Regions from separate parts of the Granulicatella elegans genome, predicted to be linked through region 2. Evidence: a T-box and tRNA genes for the amino acid it is inferred to sense, from the RefSeq annotation. Region 2 holds a T-box; the other holds one or more tRNA genes.

Region 1 (10,026 bases), 690 kb from region 2:
CTAAGGAGAAAAACAATAAGTCAGTAATTAAATGAGCTTTCAAAAGCTCATGAATGTATTTTCATGAGAGTTTGATCCTGGCTCAGGACGAACGCTGGCGGCGTGCCTAATACATGCAAGTCGAACGAGAGCGACCGGTGCTTGCACAGGTCAATCTAGTGGCGAACGGGTGAGTAACACGTGGGTAACCTGCCCATCAGAGGGGGATAACATTCGGAAACGGATGCTAAAACCGCATAGGTTCTTTAGTCGCATGACTGAAGAAGGAAAAGAGGCTTCGGCTTCTGCTGATGGATGGACCCGCGGTGCATTAGCTAGTTGGTGAGGTAACGGCTCACCAAGGCCGTGATGCATAGCCGACCTGAGAGGGTGATCGGCCACATTGGGACTGAGACACGGCCCAAACTCCTACGGGAGGCAGCAGTAGGGAATCTTCCGCAATGGACGCAAGTCTGACGGAGCAACGCCGCGTGAGTGAAGAAGGATTTCGGTTCGTAAAACTCTGTTGTTAGAGAAGAACAGCGCATAGAGTAACTGTTATGCGTGTGACGGTATCTAACCAGAAAGCCACGGCTAACTACGTGCCAGCAGCCGCGGTAATACGTAGGTGGCAAGCGTTGTCCGGATTTATTGGGCGTAAAGCGAGCGCAGGCGGTCAATTAAGTCTGATGTGAAAGCCCCCGGCTCAACCGGGGAGGGTCATTGGAAACTGGTTGACTTGAGTGCAGAAGAGGAGAGTGGAATTCCATGTGTAGCGGTGAAATGCGTAGATATATGGAGGAACACCAGTGGCGAAGGCGACTCTCTGGTCTGTAACTGACGCTGAGGCTCGAAAGCGTGGGTAGCAAACAGGATTAGATACCCTGGTAGTCCACGCCGTAAACGATGAGTGCTAAGTGTTGGAGGGTTTCCGCCCTTCAGTGCTGCAGTTAACGCATTAAGCACTCCGCCTGGGGAGTACGACCGCAAGGTTGAAACTCAAAGGAATTGACGGGGACCCGCACAAGCGGTGGAGCATGTGGTTTAATTCGAAGCAACGCGAAGAACCTTACCAAGTCTTGACATCCTTTGACCACTCTAGAGATAGAGCATTCCCTTCGGGGACAAAGAGACAGGTGGTGCATGGTTGTCGTCAGCTCGTGTCGTGAGATGTTGGGTTAAGTCCCGCAACGAGCGCAACCCTTATTACTAGTTGCCAGCATTGAGTTGGGCACTCTAGTGAGACTGCCGGTGACAAACCGGAGGAAGGTGGGGATGACGTCAAATCATCATGCCCCTTATGACTTGGGCTACACACGTGCTACAATGGATGGTACAACGAGCAGCGAACTCGCGAGGGTAAGCGAATCTCTTAAAGCCATTCTCAGTTCGGATTGTAGGCTGCAACTCGCCTACATGAAGCCGGAATCGCTAGTAATCGCGGATCAGCACGCCGCGGTGAATACGTTCCCGGGTCTTGTACACACCGCCCGTCACACCACGAGAGTTTGTAACACCCAAAGTCGGTGAGGTAACCTTACGGAGCCAGCCGCCTAAGGTGGGATAGATGATTGGGGTGAAGTCGTAACAAGGTAGCCGTATCGGAAGGTGCGGCTGGATCACCTCCTTTCTAAGGATAACATCTAATGTTTCGACGTTAGATGAACACGGAACCCTACAGGTTGAAATCTTTGTTTAGTTTTGAGAGGTTAACTCTCAAAACAATAAGTCTAAATCCGAACGGGCCTATAGCTCAGCTGGTTAGAGCGCACGCCTGATAAGCGTGAGGTCGATGGTTCGAGTCCATTTAGGCCCATAAGTTTCGAATTTAATGGGGGCTTAGCTCAGCTGGGAGAGCGCCTGCTTTGCACGCAGGAGGTCAGCGGTTCGATCCCGCTAGTCTCCATACTATCCGAAAGGATAGAAACTCGACCTTTGAAAACTGAATACTATATCACAAATGAAAACCAAAAATTTACCGAGAGTTAGAGAAATCTAACGAAAAAGAGTTTTTTAACAAGAAGCAACGCGACCATAATGGTTAAGTGAATAAGGGCGCACGGTGAATGCCTTGGCACTAGGAGCCGAAGAAGGACGGAACGAACACCGATATGCTTTGGGGAGCTGTAAGTAAGCTAAGATCCAGAGATTTCCGAATGGGGGAACCCAACACCCGTGATGGGGTGTTACGCATAAGCGCAGGCTTATGACGAGGTAGACGCGGGGAACTGAAACATCTCATTACCCGCAGGAAGAGAAAGAAAAATCGATTTCCTGAGTAGCGGCGAGCGAAACGGGAAGAGCCCAAACCAGTGTGCATGCACACTGGGGTTGTAGGACTTTCAACAACGTGTATGACAATCTGTAGCAGAACCCTGTTGGAAAGCAGGATCAAAGAAGGTGACAGTCCTGTATGCAAAACAGAAAGTTGGCACAAGAGAGCACCTGAGTACGGCGGGACACGAGGAATCCCGTCGGAATCCGCCAGGACCATCTGGCAAGGCTAAATACTACCTAGTGACCGATAGTGAACCAGTACCGTGAGGGAAAGGTGAAAAGAACCCCGGGAGGGGAGTGAAAGAGTACCTGAAACCGTGTGCTTACAAGTAGTCAGAGCCCGTTAATGGGTGATGGCGTGCCTTTTGTAGAATGAACCGGCGAGTTACGTTAACATGCGAGGTTAAGATGAAGAGTCGGAGCCGTAGCGAAAGCGAGTCTGAATAGGGCGGCAGAGTATGTTGACGTAGACCCGAAACCAAGTGATCTACCCATGTCCAGGTTGAAGGTGCGGTAAAACGCACTGGAGGACCGAACCAGGGCACGTTGAAAAGTGCTTGGATGAGGTGTGGGTAGCGGAGAAATTCCAATCGAACTTGGAGATAGCTGGTTCTCTCCGAAATAGCTTTAGGGCTAGCCTCGGAATGAAGAATCGTGGAGGTAGAGCACTGTTTGGACTAGGGGCCCATCTCGGGTTACCGAATTCAGATAAACTCCGAATGCCATGTATTTATGTCCGGGAGTCAGACTGCGAGTGATAAGATCCGTAGTCGAAAGGGAAACAGCCCAGACCACCAGCTAAGGTCCCAAAATATCTGTTAAGTGGAAAAGGATGTGGGGTTGCACAGACAACTAGGATGTTGGCTTAGAAGCAGCCATCATTCAAAGAGTGCGTAATAGCTCACTAGTCGAGTGACCCTGCGCCGAAAATGTAACGGGGCTAAACAGATTACCGAAGCTGTGGATTCAGATAATAACTGAGTGGTAGGAGAGCGTTCTAAGGGCGAAGAAGCATGACCGTAAGGACATGTGGAGCGCTTAGAAGTGAGAATGCCGGTATGAGTAGCGAAAGACGGGTGAGAATCCCGTCCACCGAATGACTAAGGTTTCCTGGGGAAGGCTCGTCCTCCCAGGGTTAGTCGGGACCTAAGGCGAGGCCGAAAGGCGTAGTCGATGGATAACAGGTTGATATTCCTGTACTTCTGTTAATTGTTTGAGCAATGGAGGGACGCAGGAGGCTAAGTTGAGCGTACGAGTGGAAAAGTACGTCCAAGCAGCGAGTCCGCTGATGAGTGAAATGCTTGTCACAAACGGGGTAAGCTGTGAAGGGGAGCGAAAAAAAGTAGCGAAGCAACTGACGTCACACTGCCGAGAAAAGCTTCTAGTGAGATTAACAGAACCCGTACCGCAAACCGACACAGGTAGTTGAGTGGAGAACACTAAGGTGAGCGAGCGAACTCTCGTTAAGGAACTCGGCAAAATGACCCCGTAACTTCGGGAGAAGGGGTGCTGGTAGAAATACCAGCCGCAGTGAATAGGCCCAGGCGACTGTTTATCAAAAACATAGGTCTCTGCAAAATCGAAAGATGACGTATAGGGGCTGACGCCTGCCCGGTGCTGGAAGGTTAAGAGGAGAGGTTAGTCCATTAGGGCGAAGCTTTGAATTGAAGCCCCAGTAAACGGCGGCCGTAACTATAACGGTCCTAAGGTAGCGAAATTCCTTGTCGGGTAAGTTCCGACCCGCACGAAAGGCGTAACGATCTGGGCACTGTCTCAACGAGAGACTCGGTGAAATTATAGTACCTGTGAAGATGCAGGTTACCCGCGACAGGACGGAAAGACCCCATGGAGCTTTACTGTAGTTTGATATTGAGTGTTTGTGTGACATGTACAGGATAGGTAGGAGCCGAAGAGATGGGAACGCCAGTTTCCAAGGAGGCAATGGTGGGATACTACCCTTGTTACATGAACCCTCTAACCCGCACCTAGAAGCAAGGTGGGAGACAGTGTCAGACGGGCAGTTTGACTGGGGCGGTCGCCTCCTAAAGTGTAACGGAGGCGCCCAAAGGTTCCCTCAGAATGGTTGGAAATCATTCGAAGAGTGTAAAGGCAGAAGGGAGCTTGACTGCGAGACCAACAAGTCGAGCAGGGACGAAAGTCGGGCTTAGTGATCCGGTGGTACCGAATGGAAGGGCCATCGCTCAACGGATAAAAGCTACCCTGGGGATAACAGGCTTATCTCCCCCAAGAGTTCACATCGACGGGGAGGTTTGGCACCTCGATGTCGGCTCATCGCATCCTGGGGCTGAAGTCGGTCCCAAGGGTTGGGCTGTTCGCCCATTAAAGCGGTACGCGAGCTGGGTTCAGAACGTCGTGAGACAGTTCGGTCCCTATCCGTCGCGGGCGTTGGAAATTTGAGAGGAGCTGTCCTTAGTACGAGAGGACCGGGATGGACACACCGCTGGTGTACCAGTTGTTCTGCCAAGAGCATCGCTGGGTAGCTATGTGTGGACGGGATAAACGCTGAAAGCATCTAAGCGTGAAGCCCCCCTCGAGATGAGATTTCCCATCATTTTAAGTGAGTAAGACCCCTGAGAGACGAACAGGTAGATAGGCTAGGAGTGGAAGTGCCGTGAGGCATGGAGCGGACTAGTACTAATCGGTCGAGGACTTAACCAAGGTTGAAGGTAAATGAGGAAGGAATTGGATATAGATTCAGTTTTGAGAGAGCGAGAGCTTTTTCAAGAGAGAAGTGTGGTGACGATGGCAAGAAGGATACACCTGTTCCCATCTCGAACACAGAAGTTAAGCTTCTTAGCGCCGATAGTAGTTGGGGGTTTCCCCCTGTGAGGGTAGGACGTTGCCACGCTTTTCAAATATTATGGAGGTTTAGCTCAGCTGGGAGAGCACCTGCCTTACAAGCAGGGGGTCAGCGGTTCGATCCCGTTAACCTCCATGAATCATGAGTGATTAGCTCAGTTGGTAGAGCATCTGACTTTTAATCAGAGGGTCACAGGTTCGAGCCCTGTATCACTCATTCTCAAGCGAGAAATCGCGGGTGTGGCGGAATTGGCAGACGCACTAGATTTAGGATCTAGCGCCGAGAGGCGTGGGGGTTCGAGTCCCTTCACCCGCACTATTAAGTTTCGGCCGGCTTAGCTCAGTTGGTAGAGCATCTGATTTGTAATCAGAGGGTCGAGGGTTCAAGTCCTTTAGCCGGCATTTAAATGAATAAATTTGCGGAAGTAGTTCAGTGGTAGAACACCACCTTGCCAAGGTGGGGGTCGCGGGTTCGAACCCCGTCTTCCGCTTTGCCAATGATAAACCATGGCCCATGCCGGGGTGGCGGAATTGGCAGACGCACAGGACTTAAAATCCTGCGGTCAGTGATGACCGTGCCGGTTCGATCCCGGCCCTCGGCATTTTCAATATAATTGAATAAAATTTGCACCCATAGCTCAATTGGATAGAGTACTTGACTACGAATCAAGCGGTTACAGGTTCGACTCCTGTTGGGTGCATTTTTTCTATATATAAGTAAATAAGTAGCACCCATAGCTCAATTGGATAGAGTACTTGACTACGAATCAAGCGGTTACAGGTTCGACTCCTGTTGGGTGCATTATCGGGAATTAGCTCAGCTTGGTAGAGCACTTGGTTTGGGACCAAGGGGTCGTAGGTTCGAATCCTGTATTCCCGATTAGATGACAAGTAAGTACTAGCTTACTTGTCTTTTTTTGTTTATAATATAATTATTAACAAATTGGAGGAATTTTATATGGTATTAGGTAGTATCGAAGCTGGTGGTACAAAGTTTGTTTGTGCCATTGGAAATCATGATATGGAAGTTTTAGAAAGAATTTCAATTCCAACGACAACTCCAGAGGAAACTTTACCGAAAGTTTTTGAATTTTTTAAAAAGTATGAACAAGAATTAGAAGCGGTGGGTGTGGGTGCTTTTGGTCCTATTGATAGTAATAAAAAATCTGCAACATTTGGATACATTACTTCTACTCCAAAATTAGCATGGCAAAATTTTGATTTCATTGGTGAATTGAAACGTCATTTAAATGTACCAATGAATTGGACAACTGATGTAAATGCAGCAGCTTATGGCGAATACTATTTTGGTCATGGAAAAGATTTAGAAAGTTTAGTGTATTATACATTTGGAACCGGTGTTGGTGGTGGAGCTATCCAACGTGGTAAGTTTGTAGGTGGGATGAACTTCCCTGAAATGGGTCATATGATTGTCAAACGTCATCCTGAAGATAATGCAAAATGTGTATGTCCTTTCCACTCTGACTGTTTAGAAGGTTTAGCAGCTGGACCAGCCTTACAAGAGAAAGCGGGACGTCCTGCATTTGAATTAGAGCCAACTGATCCAATTTGGGATATTGAAGCTTATTATGCTGCACAATGTATTTATAATACAACATTAATTTTAGCACCTGAAGTGATTGTTTTAGGTGGTGGAGTGATGCAACAGTCTCATTTATTAAAGAAAGTTAAGCAAGAATTTGAGAAATTAATGAATGGTTATGTTGGTTATCCTTCTGTTGATGAGTATATACAAACTCCAGCTTTAGGGAATAATGCAGCAACAATTGGATGCTTAGCAATGGCGAAGACTCTTTCTGAACGTTAATAATAACTGACTTCTTATACCGTAGTAATGGACGCCAGCAAACCTTTGGTTTCATTACTTTGCATCTTAATTTTTATATCTATTTGTCTGAACTCTATCCATTGTATAGGGTTCTTTTTTTATTTTTCTGAGATTTGTTTGTTGACTATTACTAAACTTAGAGTATAATAAGTCATAGTGTTATTAAACTTTTAGTTTAAAAATGGAGGGATAATATGGAAATAGGGAGTCAATTAAAAGCACTTCGTGTTCAAAAAGGACTGACCCAAGAAGAATTAGCCGAGAGGACGGATTTATCAAAAGGATATATATCCCAATTAGAAAATGATCTAAGTTCACCTTCGATGGACACATTTTTTGATATTTTAGAAGTATTAGGATGTGCGCCAAAGGATTTCTTTGAAGATGGACCGGAAGAAGCTTTAATCGTTTATGGACCTGAAGATATGACTGTTATGGAGAATCCAAAACATAAAACAATCGTGACTTGGTTAAATCCAGATTCAAATGAACATGAGATGGAACCAGTAATATTGGAATTTCAACCGAAAGGCGAATACAAAGTGTTCGAACCATCATTATCCGAAACTTTTGGATATGTTCTAGAAGGTAAAGTTCAGGTGAAAGTAGGAAAACAAATAGAAATTGTCTCAAAAGGAGAATCATTTTATTTTGAAGCTTCTGCTAAGCACCAAATTAAAAATGCTGGCAATGAAACAAGTAAGGTGTTAATTGTTGCAACAAATTCTTATTTATAAAAAGGAAGGATTGGTACAAAACATGTCTAACAATACAATTATTACATTTGAAAATGTTACAAAATCTTATGATGATACTCAAGTTTTAAAAAATATTAACTTTGGAATTGAAAAAGGGAAATTTTATACATTATTAGGCCCTTCAGGATGTGGAAAAACTACCATTCTTCGTATTATTGCTGGTTTTACTGATGCAACAACTGGAACAGTTACACTAAATGGAGAAGATGTAACGGATTTACCACCAAATAAACGTAAAGTAAATACTGTATTCCAAGACTATGCATTATTCCCTCATATGAATGTATTTGAAAATATTGCATTCGGTTTACGTTTGAAAAAATTACCTGAAGATGCGATTAAACAAAAAGTTTCTGAAGCATTAAAATTAGTTCAATTATCAGGGTATGAAAAACGTGAGATTGTTCAAATGTCTGGAGGACAACAACAGCGTGTAGCGATTGCTCGTGCATTAGTGAATGAACCAGAAGTTCTATTATTAGATGAACCATTATCAGCATTAGACTTAAAATTAAGAACTGACATGCAGTATGAATTACGTGAATTACAACAACGTTTAGGAATTACATTTATTTTCGTGACGCATGACCAAGAAGAAGCTCTTGCGATGAGTGATGAAATCTTCGTATTAAATGGTGGGGAAATTATTCAATCTGGGACTCCAGTTGATATTTATGATGAACCAATTAACCGTTTCGTTGCGGACTTTATCGGAGAAAGTAATATCGTTGCTGGTGTGATGAAAGAAGACTACTTAGTAGAATTTGTTGGTAAAGAATTTGAATGTGCCGATGCTGGTATGCGTCCAAATGAAAAAGTTGAAATCGTTATTCGTCCGGAAGATTTATCTCTAACAAGTGTGGATAAAGGAAAATTAATTGTTGAAGTGGATACACAATTATTCCGTGGAGTTCACTATGAAATTATTTGTTATGACGAAAATAAAAATGAGTGGATGATTCACTCAACGAAAAAAGCAGAAGTTGGTTCTAAAGTTGGATTATACTTCGAGCCACAAGATATTCACGTAATGCGTTTTGGAGAAAGTGAAGAAGAATTTGATGCACGTCTAGAAAGCTATGAGGAAGTGGAGGACGATAGCAATGAGTAAAAATTCTCGCATGTGCTTTTCCATTCCATATCTGTTATGGTTGGCATTATTTGTAGTAGCGCCTTTGGCGATGATTTTCTATAAGTCATTTTTTGATATTAATAATCAATTAACGATTGGAAACTATACGAATTATTTTTCTTCTGGTAATTATTTAGAAATGACATTTAACTCAGTGTGGTATGCCTTTTTAGTAACATTAGTGACTTTAGTCGTGAGTTATCCAACAGCTTACTTTTTAAGTAAAACTAAACATAAAAATTTATGGCTATTATTAATCATCTTACCGACTTGGGTCAATTTATTATTAAAAGCTTATGCTTTTATTGGAATTTTTAGCCAAACGGGTACTGTCAATCAATTTTTATCATTATTTGGAATTGCGCCAAAAGAATTTCTATTTACGGATTTTAGTTTCTTAACAGTAGCTGCTTATATTGAGTTACCATTTATGATTTTACCAATTTTCAATGCAGTAGAAGAATTGCCAAGTTCGCTAATTGCAGCAAGTCGAGATCTTGGTGCGACTCCATGGCAAACATTAAAAAATGTTGTCATTCCATTAACAATGAGTGGTGTTAGAAGTGGCGTTCAAGCAGTATTTATTCCCTCACTATCACTATTCATGTTAACTCGTTTAATTGGAGGAAATCGTGTGATTACATTAGGAACTGCTGTAGAGCAACATTTCTTAGTGACACAAAACTGGGGAATGGGTTCAACAATTGGGGTTGTCTTAATTGTGGCGATGATTGTCTTAATGTTTGTCACACGAGATCGTAGACATGGAGGAGAAGCATAATGAAATTAGAAAAAAATCATTGGTTATCAAATGCTTATTTAGTATTTGTGTTTGCAGTACTATATGCTCCAATTTTCTATTTGATTTATTATTCATTCAATAGTGGTGGAGGAATGAACGATTTCCAATCGTTTACTTTAGAACATTATCAAGCGGTTCTTGGAGATACTAGATTAATTGGAATCGTTATTGATACTTTAATTTTAGCCTTATTATCTGCACTATGTGCAACGATTATTGGAACTCTCGGAGCAATTATGATTGATTTTATTCGTTCAAATAGAAGAAAGCAATTTGTGCTTGGGATGAATAATATTTTATTAGTTTCTCCAGACGTTATTATCGGGGCAAGTTTATTAATTTTATTTACCTTTATTGGATTTAAATTAGGATTTTGGTCTGTACTACTTTCGCATATTGCGTTTAATAT
Region 2 (10,026 bases):
TTAGCTTATTTAGAAAATTTAACAGTGGAAGAAAATATTGATTTCTTTTGTGGACTATACATTTCAGATTCAACATTGCGAAAACAATATGTAAAAGAAGCGATTGAATTTACAGAATTACAAGATTTTCGTAAATTTCTTCCGAAAAAATTAAGTGGTGGATTGAAACGCCGATTAAATATTGCTTGCGGAATTGTCCATAAACCTTCCTTAATTTTCTTTGATGAGCCAACTGTTGCAGTTGATACTCAAAGTCGTTCGTTTATTTTAGACGGAATTCGTCAATTAAATGAAAAAGGCAGTACCATTATTTATACCACTCATTATTTAGATGAAGTGGATGGATTAAGTGATCGTATTGTGATTATGGATAAAGGAAAGAGCATTATTTCTGGAACGTCTCAAGAATTAAAAGCATCGATTACTATTTCAGAAATTATTCAAGTAGAATTAACGACCATTCCAACAAGTGAACAATTAGAGCGATTAAGACAAATTCCTCAAATTTTAGTGATGGAAGAACAAAAACAACAGTTGAAGTTTCATTTTAAAAAGGGAAATAATCATTTAATGCATGTTGCCAACACGATTGAAGAATTGCAGTTAAATTATGTGCGTTTATATAGTGAACAACCAAGTTTAGATGATGTGTTTCTAGCCTATACTGGGAAAGGACTTCGTGATAGATGATGACATTTCTAAAGTTATTTAAGTATTTATTTAAAGATGCGGTAAAAGATTTTGCATTTTCATTTTGGGTATTATGTTATCCGGTAATTTTAACGACTTTCTTTTATTTATCTCTTTCTGGTGTGATTCATCAAGAATTAACTCCAGTTCGTGTGGCGATGACTAAGGATCATCCTTTTCATTTTGTATTCGAACAAGCAGGGGAGAATTTTGAAATTACAGATGTCACTTCAGCAGAAGAAGGAAAGCAGTTAACGCTTGATGGTGAAGTCGATGGATTTGTTGATGATCAGTTGGATGTTGTAGTCGCAAAAGAATCAGGTACTCCTCAAAGTGTGTTAAAAAATGTCATAACTCAAATTAAGCAAGTTCAGTCTCTTGGCCAAAGTGCCTCTTCGATTGATTTTCAAAAAAGTTGGATAACAGAAACAAAGAGTGAGGTCAGTGAAGGAACAATGATGTTCTATTCAAGTCTAGCAAGTTTTGCAATGTATTCAATCTTTAGTGGAGTTGTTTGTGTAGCATATATGAATGGTAATTTATCTGAAGTGGGACGAAGAGTTATGGGAAGTTCATTTAGTAAATGGAAATTTCTGATTTACAGTTTTGCTACAGGATTAACGTTGAATCTAGTTTCAAATATTATTTTATTAGTGTATTTAACGCAAATTCTTAAATTGCAATTATTTTCTGATTGGACAGGAAGTATAGCATTGATGGTTATCGGGAATATTTTTGGATTAGCATTAGGAATTTTAGTGGGGACACTTCAACAGCTCAGTATGCAAGGAAGAATTATCATTGCTTTAATGATGAATATGATTTTATCGGCTATTGCAGGGTTAATGGGAAGTGCTATTCGAGTATTTATAAATAGTAGTTTGCCATGGGTGAATCAGTTTAATCCGGTAGCTTTAATCATGTCTGGTTTTTATCAATTGAATCGTTTTAATGGAAGTACCCAAATGGGGAGAATTTATGGATTACTTGGAATTTATATTGCCCTCTTAACTGTATGTGCATTTTGGAGATTAAGGAGAACACGTTATGACAGTTTATAAATATTTTTTAAAACTTGCAAATCGGTATAAAATGTATGCCATCGTTTATTTAATAATTTTTATAGGAATGGCCTTACTTCAAGTCTCTGGAAAGAATGAAACGAGTAAATTTGAAGATACTTCTATTAAAATGATAATAAAAGATGAGTCGAATGGAACTGATGAAATCATGAAACATTTAGTTCAAACACTGCAAAAAAATCATAACGTACAGTTCACAACGAACAGTGATACAAGTGTGAAAGAAATGATTTATGCAGGGGATGTAGATGCAGTGTTATGGATTCCAAGTGATGTACATTCAAAATTGGAAAAAGAACAAGAAGTTGTTGCAATGGAAATCTCTCATTCATTATCGGGTCATTTAATTCGTGAGTACGTAAATGCATATATTCGATACGCAGTCGCTTTAAAAAAACAAGGGGATTTTAGTGCGGAAAAAATTGATACTATTATGTCTCAAGAAGCTAAAGTAACATTGCTATCGAAAGAAGTAGTATCCAGTCAATACTCTAAAGAAAAATTTGGTGAACATTATTTTGCTTATAGTCCATTTATCTATTTTTCAGTGTTCATTTATTTATTTGGTACAATTTTTTCTAAAATGAAAGGAAAAGAAGTTGCCAAGAGAATTGCGATTGCGATGAAAGATGAGCGTAGAGTGATGTTGGAACAATTTTTAGCAGGGTTAACGATTGTAGGTTTGATTGTTGGCATTAATCTGCTTTTTGTAGAAATATTATCTCCTGAATTTTATACGAGTTCTCAAGCGTTGAAGATTTTATTATTGAGTACAGTTTCGGCAATTTCAGCTTATGCTTTGTCATTTCTTTGTGCAGTAGTTATTGGCGAGAACCAATATGCTTATTCAGCTGCAAGTACAATATTTGGGATGGGGCTAGCGTTTTTATCTGGAATTTTTGTTCCTTTAGATCTCGTAAGTTCTTTTGGAGTGAATATTGCTAAATTCTTCCCTGTTTATTACGTGACTTCTGCAGCGAACAATTCTTCAACAGAGTTTTCAAGTTATGCATTCCATTTAGGGATGATTGTTTTATTTACTATTTTATATGTCGTAATGGCGTTTAGCGTGCAGCGCATTCGTCGCAATAAAAAATTTATTTAATTGGAATTTCCTTAAAGTAGCAAAGGACGCAAGCAGCCTCGCAAAAGCGAGGCTCATTGCTGCTACGGGGAAATTCCTTTTTTGTTTCTCTTACATAGTTTTTTATTGCATCAATCTTTGTTTTCATCTAACATAGAATAAAAGAGCTACAAGGAGGAATTTTATGAAAATTGTTGGATTAACAGGTGGGATTTCTTCTGGGAAATCCACGGTATCTTCTTATTTAAAACAATTGAAAATTCCTGTCATTGATGCAGATGAAGTTGCTCGTAAAGTAGTCGAACCTAATAGTCAAGGTGCCAGAGAAATTAGAAAAGTTTTCGGTAGTGATGTGTTTGAAGAAAATGGAAGCTTAAATCGTCAAAAATTAGGGGAATTAGTTTTTTCAAATGCAGAAAACCGTCAAAAATTAGATGCTCTATTACAGCCTCTCATTAAAATTATGATTTTAGATGAAATCGAAGAGTATCGTCAAAAAGGGGAGAATATGATTGTCTTAGATTTGCCACTATTATTTGAAAAGCATTACGAGGAATTATGCGAAGAAATTATCGTTGTTTATGTCCCAAAAGAAATACAATTAGAACGATTAATGAAGAGAAATCAATATACAAAACAAGAAGCGATGTCTCGAATCGATTCTCAATTATCCATCGAAGAAAAACGAAAAAGAGCGACAGTATTATTGGATAATCAAACTTCGATTCAGCAGTTATATCATCAAGTTGAACAGTGGCTAGTAGAAAAGAAAAATGATATACTACAATAAGAAAAAAGTAGAAGAAAGGGGACATCGTCATGCAATGTCCAAAATGTAAATTTAATGGTTCACGAGTGATTGATAGCCGTCCAGCAGACGATGGTCGTTCAATTCGAAGAAGAAGAGAATGCGATGAATGTGGTTATCGATTTACAACTTTTGAACGGTTAGAAAAAGCGCCGATTTTAGTCATTAAAAGAAATGGAAATCGTGAAGCGTTTAGTCGTGAAAAATTATTAAATGGATTAGTTCGCTCAGCTGAAAAACGTCCGATTCCATTAAGTCAATTAGAACAAATTGTGAATGAAGTAGAACATAAAATTAATCAAGAGGGAGAAAATGAAATCTCAAGTATGTTAATCGGAGAGATGGTCATGGATTACCTCGCTAAAATTGATGATATTGCTTATATTCGTTTTGCAAGTGTCTATCGTCAATTTACCGATCGAAAAATGTTCTTAAAAGAATTAGAAAGAATGTCTTTTGAAATGGATCGTAAAGATAGTCAATCATAATAGGAGGATCAAATGGACGAGAAATCAATAAAGTGGAGTCAGTTGAATCCACGTGATTGTATTCAAGTAACTCAGCAAGTTTGGCTGACACAACGTGAATTACAATTTGTGACACAATTATATGTACCATTTTTAGGGGTTCAAGCCTCAACTTTATATTTAGTCTTATTTAGTGAGCTTTCTCCGAATTCCTATCAAAGTGATGTCATTCGATTGGCGGATTTATTGGCGTTAGTGAATATGGGAATTCCAGATTTTTACCAAGCAAGAATCCGTTTAGAATCGGTTGGCTTATTAAAAACATATCGTTATGAAGATGAAGAATCGATTAGTGCTCAATATACATTTGAATTACAAGCACCAGCAAGTCCAAATTTATTTTTCAAAGATGCTTTATTATCGACACTTTTAGTGAATCAAGTGGGGCATCAACGTTTTGAAATTTTACAAAAACGTTTTAGTGTAAAAGAAAAGGCTGCTTATGGGGAAGAGGTGACCAGTACTTTCCAAGAAGGATTCCAATTACCTTTCAATATGTCACAGTACAAGAGAAATATTGCTCAAGAAAAACAAATGATTAAAGATGTGAAGCAACAAGAATCATTAGTCATGAATTCTACTATTGATTGGGAATTATTAACCGATCTATTAAAGAGTCAATTTGTTCATGAACAGGCTTTAACGCCTGAGGTGAAGCAAATGTTAAATAGCTTCCAATTATATTATGGATTAACGGAAAGAGAAATTGCGCAATATGTGATTTATGCTGCGGATTTATCAACGGGTGAAATCGATGAAAAGGAATTGTATTCCATTATTATAAATGCAAATCAGCATTTAGCAGCACCTAAACAAGAGGAGGTTATTGTAACTCCAGTTGTTTCTAAAAAAGAAAGTATGCCTGCAGTTTCAGAAGTTGTTGCAAAAGAAAAACAAAAAGCAAGTCAAGCGGCTACTCATTTGCCTCAAACGATTCAACGATTAATAACCTTAGCAAAAGAAATGACACCATTTGACTTTATGACAAGTATTAAGCAACAAAGAAATGGCTATGTTTCAAATGGAGAACAACGAATTATTTTAGATTTAGTTCAAGTAGGAACGATTCCATCAGAAGTGATTAATATTTTAATTCATTACGTATTAGTTGTTAAAAATAATCCAACGATTAATAAAAATTTAATCGATACCATTGCAAATGATTGGAGTCAAAAAGGCATTCAAACAGCTGAAAGTGCCATTGAAGCGGTTCGACAAAGAGATAAAGAGTTTAAAGCAAGTCGTAAAGAAAAAATCGAAAATCGACAAGCACAGTCATATTCAGGTAAAAAATATTATGGAAATGCTCCAAAAGGAAGAGTGGCTTCTGTTCCTGACTGGGCAATGAAACCAAATGAAACAAAAGAAAGTCCATTAGATGATGAAAATCTTCAATTGTTAAAAGCACAGCTTTCTCAATTGAAAACAAGTGGGAATTCTGAACAAATGAAGGGAGAATAGTGATGGAAGGAATGCAAGATTTATTTGGCAATAAAACAGCTACTACAGCATTTCAACAACAGTATCAGAAAATTATAGCAGAAGTTTTACAAGATAAAGAAGTTCAACAATTTTTACAAGAACATCAAGAAGAAATTCCGCAAGAAAATTTAGTGAAAAGCTATTCAGCCCTATTGGAATATATTCAACAACGTGATGCTCGTATCCAAGGAGTAGAAACATACATTAAAGGGATGGAACCCTTATTAAGGGTGAACCAAGGTTTTGTTGAAGTCGTGTATCGTCCGACTCAAGAGTTTATCCAAAAACAACAGAAGCAAGATTTAACGAATCGAATTCATGCCATTAATATGCCTAAAAATTTATTACAGGTGACATTAAATTCCTTAGATATTACAAAAGAGCGTCAAGAAATTTTTAAAGCTTCATTGCAATTTATTAATGAATTATCTGCAAAGCCAAATGAATTTCACCGTGCGATTTATTTAGTCGGGTCATTTGGAGTAGGGAAGACTTATTTCTTAGCAGCTATTGCAAATGAATTAGCTCAAATCGGATTTGAAACAACTTTAGTGCATGTTCCAAGTTTATCAAGTGAACTCAAAAGTGCGATTGGTGCTAATCGTTTAGAAGAAAAGGTTGAAATTTTAAAAACTTCTCCAATTTTAATGTTAGATGATATTGGAGCTGAATCAAATTCTGCTTGGTTTAGAGATGAAATTTTAATGATTGTATTGGAATATCGTATGATGCAAGAATTACCAACATTCTTTTCATCTAATTTAACGATTGAAGAATTACAAGAACATTTAAGTGTCTCTAATCGTGGAGATGTAGAATTATTAAAAGCAAAACGTTTGATTGAACGTGTACGTTTCCTATCGAAAGAAATTTTCTTAGCTGGAGAAAATCGTCGCTATTCATAATTTTAAAATAGCTTGATTTTTATAAAAAATAGTGGTTAAATATTAATGAATTAAATATTTTGAAAATGATGAAAAAGACAAGAAACTGTTATCTGGTTATCTAATAGAGAGAAGTGGGTTGGTGGAACACTTCATCCGAGATAGTTTTACCACTTTTGAATCCTTGTTTGAATGAAGTAAGGCAAGGCGTAGCGGAGCGTTAGTCCGTTTAAGAGATTCGTTTAAAACGAATGAATTTGGGTGGAACCACGTAGAAATAACGTCCCATAGTTTGTATGAGTATGCAAACTATGGTTTTTTTGTTTTTTTAAAGCATTTTTGAAAGGAAAGAAGGAGAACAATGTCAATGATTAAAGTTACATTTCCAGATGGAGCTGTAAAAGAATTTGAACAAGGGATTTCAGTAAAAGAAGTTGCTGAAAGTATTAGTAAGAGCTTAGCAAAAAAAGCACTTGCAGGTAAAGTAAATGGAGAATTAGTCGATTTAAATCAAGCATTAACAGAAGATGCAAGTATTGAAATCGTAACACCAGACCATGAAGATGCATTAGGAATTTTGCGTCACTCAACAGCACACTTATTAGCGCATGCGTTAACTCGTTTATACCCAGGAATTCATTTTGGGGTGGGACCTGCAATTGAATCAGGATTTTATTATGATACAGATATGCCAAACCAATTAACAGAAGATGCTCTTCCAGAAGTGGAAGCAGAAATGATGAGAATTGTAAAAGAAAACTATCCAATCGTACGTCGTGAAGTAAGCCGTGCAGAAGCGTTAGAAATTTTTGCAAATGATCCATATAAAGTAGAATTAATTAATGGTTTACCAGAAGATGAAACAATTTCTATTTATCAACAAGAAGATTTCGTAGACTTATGTCGTGGAATCCACGTACCTTCAACAGGACGTATTCAAGTCTTCAAATTATTATCTCTTGCTGGAGCATATTGGAGAGGAAATTCTGATAATAAGATGATGCAACGTGTATACGGTACAGCATTCTTTGATAAAGCAGATTTAAAAGAATTCTTGAAAATGCGTGAAGAAGCAAAAGAACGTGACCATCGTAAATTAGGAAAAGAATTAGACTTATTTATGATTAGCCAAGAAGTTGGCTCAGGATTACCATTCTGGTTACCAAAAGGTGCTACAATTCGTCGTACAATTGAACGTTATATTGTAGACAAAGAAATTTCTCTTGGATACCAACATGTATATACTCCAGTAATGGCTGATGTAGGTTTGTATAAAACTTCAGGTCACTGGGCACACTATCAAGAAGATATGTTCCCTCCAATGGATATGGGAGATGGAGAATTATTAGTATTACGTCCAATGAACTGTCCACACCATATGATGGTTTATAAAAATCATATTCACAGCTATCGTGAATTACCTATTCGTATTGCTGAGTTAGGAATGATGCACCGTTACGAAAAATCAGGAGCATTATCTGGCCTACAACGTGTACGTGAAATGACATTAAATGATGGTCATACATTTGTTCGTCCTGATCAAATTAAAGATGAGTTCAAACGTATTCTTGATTTAATTCGTGAAGTATATAAAGATTTCAATGTAAAAGATTATCGATTCCGTTTAAGTTATCGTGATCCAGAAGATAAACACAAATACTTCGATGATGATGAAATGTGGAATAAAGCAGAAGCAATGTTAAAAGAAGCAATGGATGAAATGGGCTTAGAATATTTCGAAGCAATTGGTGAAGCTGCTTTCTATGGTCCAAAATTAGATATCCAATTCAAAACAGCAATGGGCTTAGAAGAAACAATGTCTACAATCCAATTAGACTTCTTATTACCAGAACGTTTTGACTTAACTTATGTAGGTGAAGATGGTGACAATACTCACCGTCCAGTAGTTATTCACCGTGGGGTAGTATCAACTGCAGAACGTTTTGTAGCTTACTTAATCGAAGAATATAAAGGAGCATTCCCAACTTGGTTAGCTCCAGTTCAAGCGACTTTAATTCCAGTAAGTGTGGAACATCATTATGATGCAGCTCGTGCATTAAAAGAAAAAATGATGAGCTTAGGATTACGTGTTGAATTAGATGACCGTAATGAAAAAATGGGTTACAAGATTCGTGCCTCTCAAACACAAAAAATCCCTTATCAATTAGTAATTGGGGATAAAGAAGTAGAAGAAGGAACAGTTACAGTTCGTCGCTATGGTTCAAAAGAAACTGTTACAATGACAATTGAAGCATACTTAGAACGTGTTCAACGTGAAATTGCAAACTTCTCTCGTCCGTTAGAAGATTAATCTAATTAGTAAATAAGTTTCCATCGGTTTATCCGGTGGATATTTGTTTAAAGTTACAAAAAAGGAGTTCATATATGACAACGATTGAAAATCCGATGGGAACGCAACCCGTCAAAAAATTATTGATGCAATTAGCGATTCCCGCAATGATTGCTAATGTCGTCAATGCCCTATATAATATTGTAGATCAAATTTTTATCGGACAAGGAGTTGGGTATTTAGGAAATGCTGCGACAAATATTGCATTTCCAATTACAACGATTTGTTTAGCATTAGGTTTAATGACAGGAGTAGGGGCTGCATCCAATTTTAATTTAGAATTAGGGCGTAAAGAAGTCAATAAAGCTAAAAGAATAGCAGGAACAGCGGTTATTCAATTAATTGTGATGGGAATTGCAATTTTCCTGCTTGTTCAAATCTTTTTAGCACCATTAATGCAATTGTTTGGAGCAACGGAACAAATTTTTGATTATGCCATGGAGTATTCTCGCATTACGGCTTATGGTATTCCGTTTTTCTTATTTTCAACAGGATTTAATCCTCTTGTTCGTTCAGATGGAAGAGCGACATTTTCAATGATGGCAATTATTGTCGGAGCTGTTTTAAACACAGTATTAGATCCAATTTTTATTTTTGTATTTCAAATGGGAATCGCTGGAGCCGCTTGGGCAACGGTGTTAAGTCAAATGATTTCAGCACTGTTATTATTTTCTTATATTCCAAAGTTTCGTTCCGTGAAGTTTCAATGGGAAGATTTTATTCCGCATATGCAGCAAGTAGAAGCCATTGCTGCTCTTGGATTAACTTCCTTTATTTTTCAAATTTCTGCTTTAATTGTACAAATTGTTTCCAATAATTTATTAAAAACTTATGGAGCTATGTCTATTTATGGTAGTGAAATTCCAATCGCAGTTGGTGGCATTGTAGCAAAAGTATTTGTCATTTTTATTGCGTTAATTATTGGAATGACTCAAGGCGTTCAACCAATTGTTGGTTATAATTATGGAGCAAAGCATTATTTACGAGTACGTCAAACCATCTTTTTAGCTTTAAAAATTGGATTTGGTCTCTCATTTGTCACTTGGGCAGTGTTTGAAATTTTCCCATTACAAATTATTGAATTATTCGGAAATGGAAATGATCTGTATTTTGAATTTG

The links. A T-box is a leader RNA that pairs with one kind of tRNA and senses whether it is charged. The one in region 2 lies ahead of thrS (threonine--tRNA ligase), so its partner is inferred to be a tRNA-Thr.
Region 1: it has a tRNA-Thr gene. The T-box ahead of thrS (threonine--tRNA ligase) is inferred to sense a tRNA for this amino acid. The anticodon was not compared.

Annotation. Positions count from the first base shown of each region.
Region 1 is NZ_CP085953.1:98,259-108,284, reverse strand. It holds rRNA gene LK443_RS00555 (16S ribosomal RNA) at 60-1,609, shown strand; tRNA gene LK443_RS00550 (tRNA-Ile) at 1,722-1,795, shown strand; tRNA gene LK443_RS00545 (tRNA-Ala) at 1,813-1,885, shown strand; rRNA gene LK443_RS00540 (23S ribosomal RNA) at 2,019-4,935, shown strand; rRNA gene rrf (5S ribosomal RNA) at 5,010-5,125, shown strand; tRNA gene LK443_RS00530 (tRNA-Val) at 5,140-5,212, shown strand; tRNA gene LK443_RS00525 (tRNA-Lys) at 5,221-5,293, shown strand; tRNA gene LK443_RS00520 (tRNA-Leu) at 5,311-5,392, shown strand; tRNA gene LK443_RS00515 (tRNA-Thr) at 5,406-5,478, shown strand; tRNA gene LK443_RS00510 (tRNA-Gly) at 5,496-5,567, shown strand; tRNA gene LK443_RS00505 (tRNA-Leu) at 5,593-5,678, shown strand; tRNA gene LK443_RS00500 (tRNA-Arg) at 5,704-5,777, shown strand; tRNA gene LK443_RS00495 (tRNA-Arg) at 5,805-5,878, shown strand; tRNA gene LK443_RS00490 (tRNA-Pro) at 5,883-5,956, shown strand; gene LK443_RS00485 (ROK family protein) at 6,035-6,904, shown strand; gene LK443_RS00480 (helix-turn-helix domain-containing protein) at 7,120-7,662, shown strand; gene LK443_RS00475 (ABC transporter ATP-binding protein) at 7,685-8,794, shown strand; gene LK443_RS00470 (ABC transporter permease) at 8,787-9,596, shown strand; gene LK443_RS00465 (ABC transporter permease) at 9,596-10,026, shown strand, end outside.
Region 2 is NZ_CP085953.1:1,296,398-1,306,423, forward strand. It holds gene LK443_RS06465 (ABC transporter ATP-binding protein) at 1-690, shown strand, start outside; gene LK443_RS06470 (ABC transporter permease) at 687-1,751, shown strand; gene LK443_RS06475 (ABC transporter permease) at 1,738-2,877, shown strand; gene coaE (dephospho-CoA kinase) at 3,041-3,646, shown strand; gene nrdR (transcriptional regulator NrdR) at 3,676-4,152, shown strand; gene LK443_RS06490 (replication initiation and membrane attachment family protein) at 4,165-5,652, shown strand; gene dnaI (primosomal protein DnaI) at 5,655-6,578, shown strand; T-box leader at 6,638-6,848, shown strand; gene thrS (threonine--tRNA ligase) at 6,925-8,868, shown strand; gene LK443_RS06505 (MATE family efflux transporter) at 8,943-10,026, shown strand, end outside.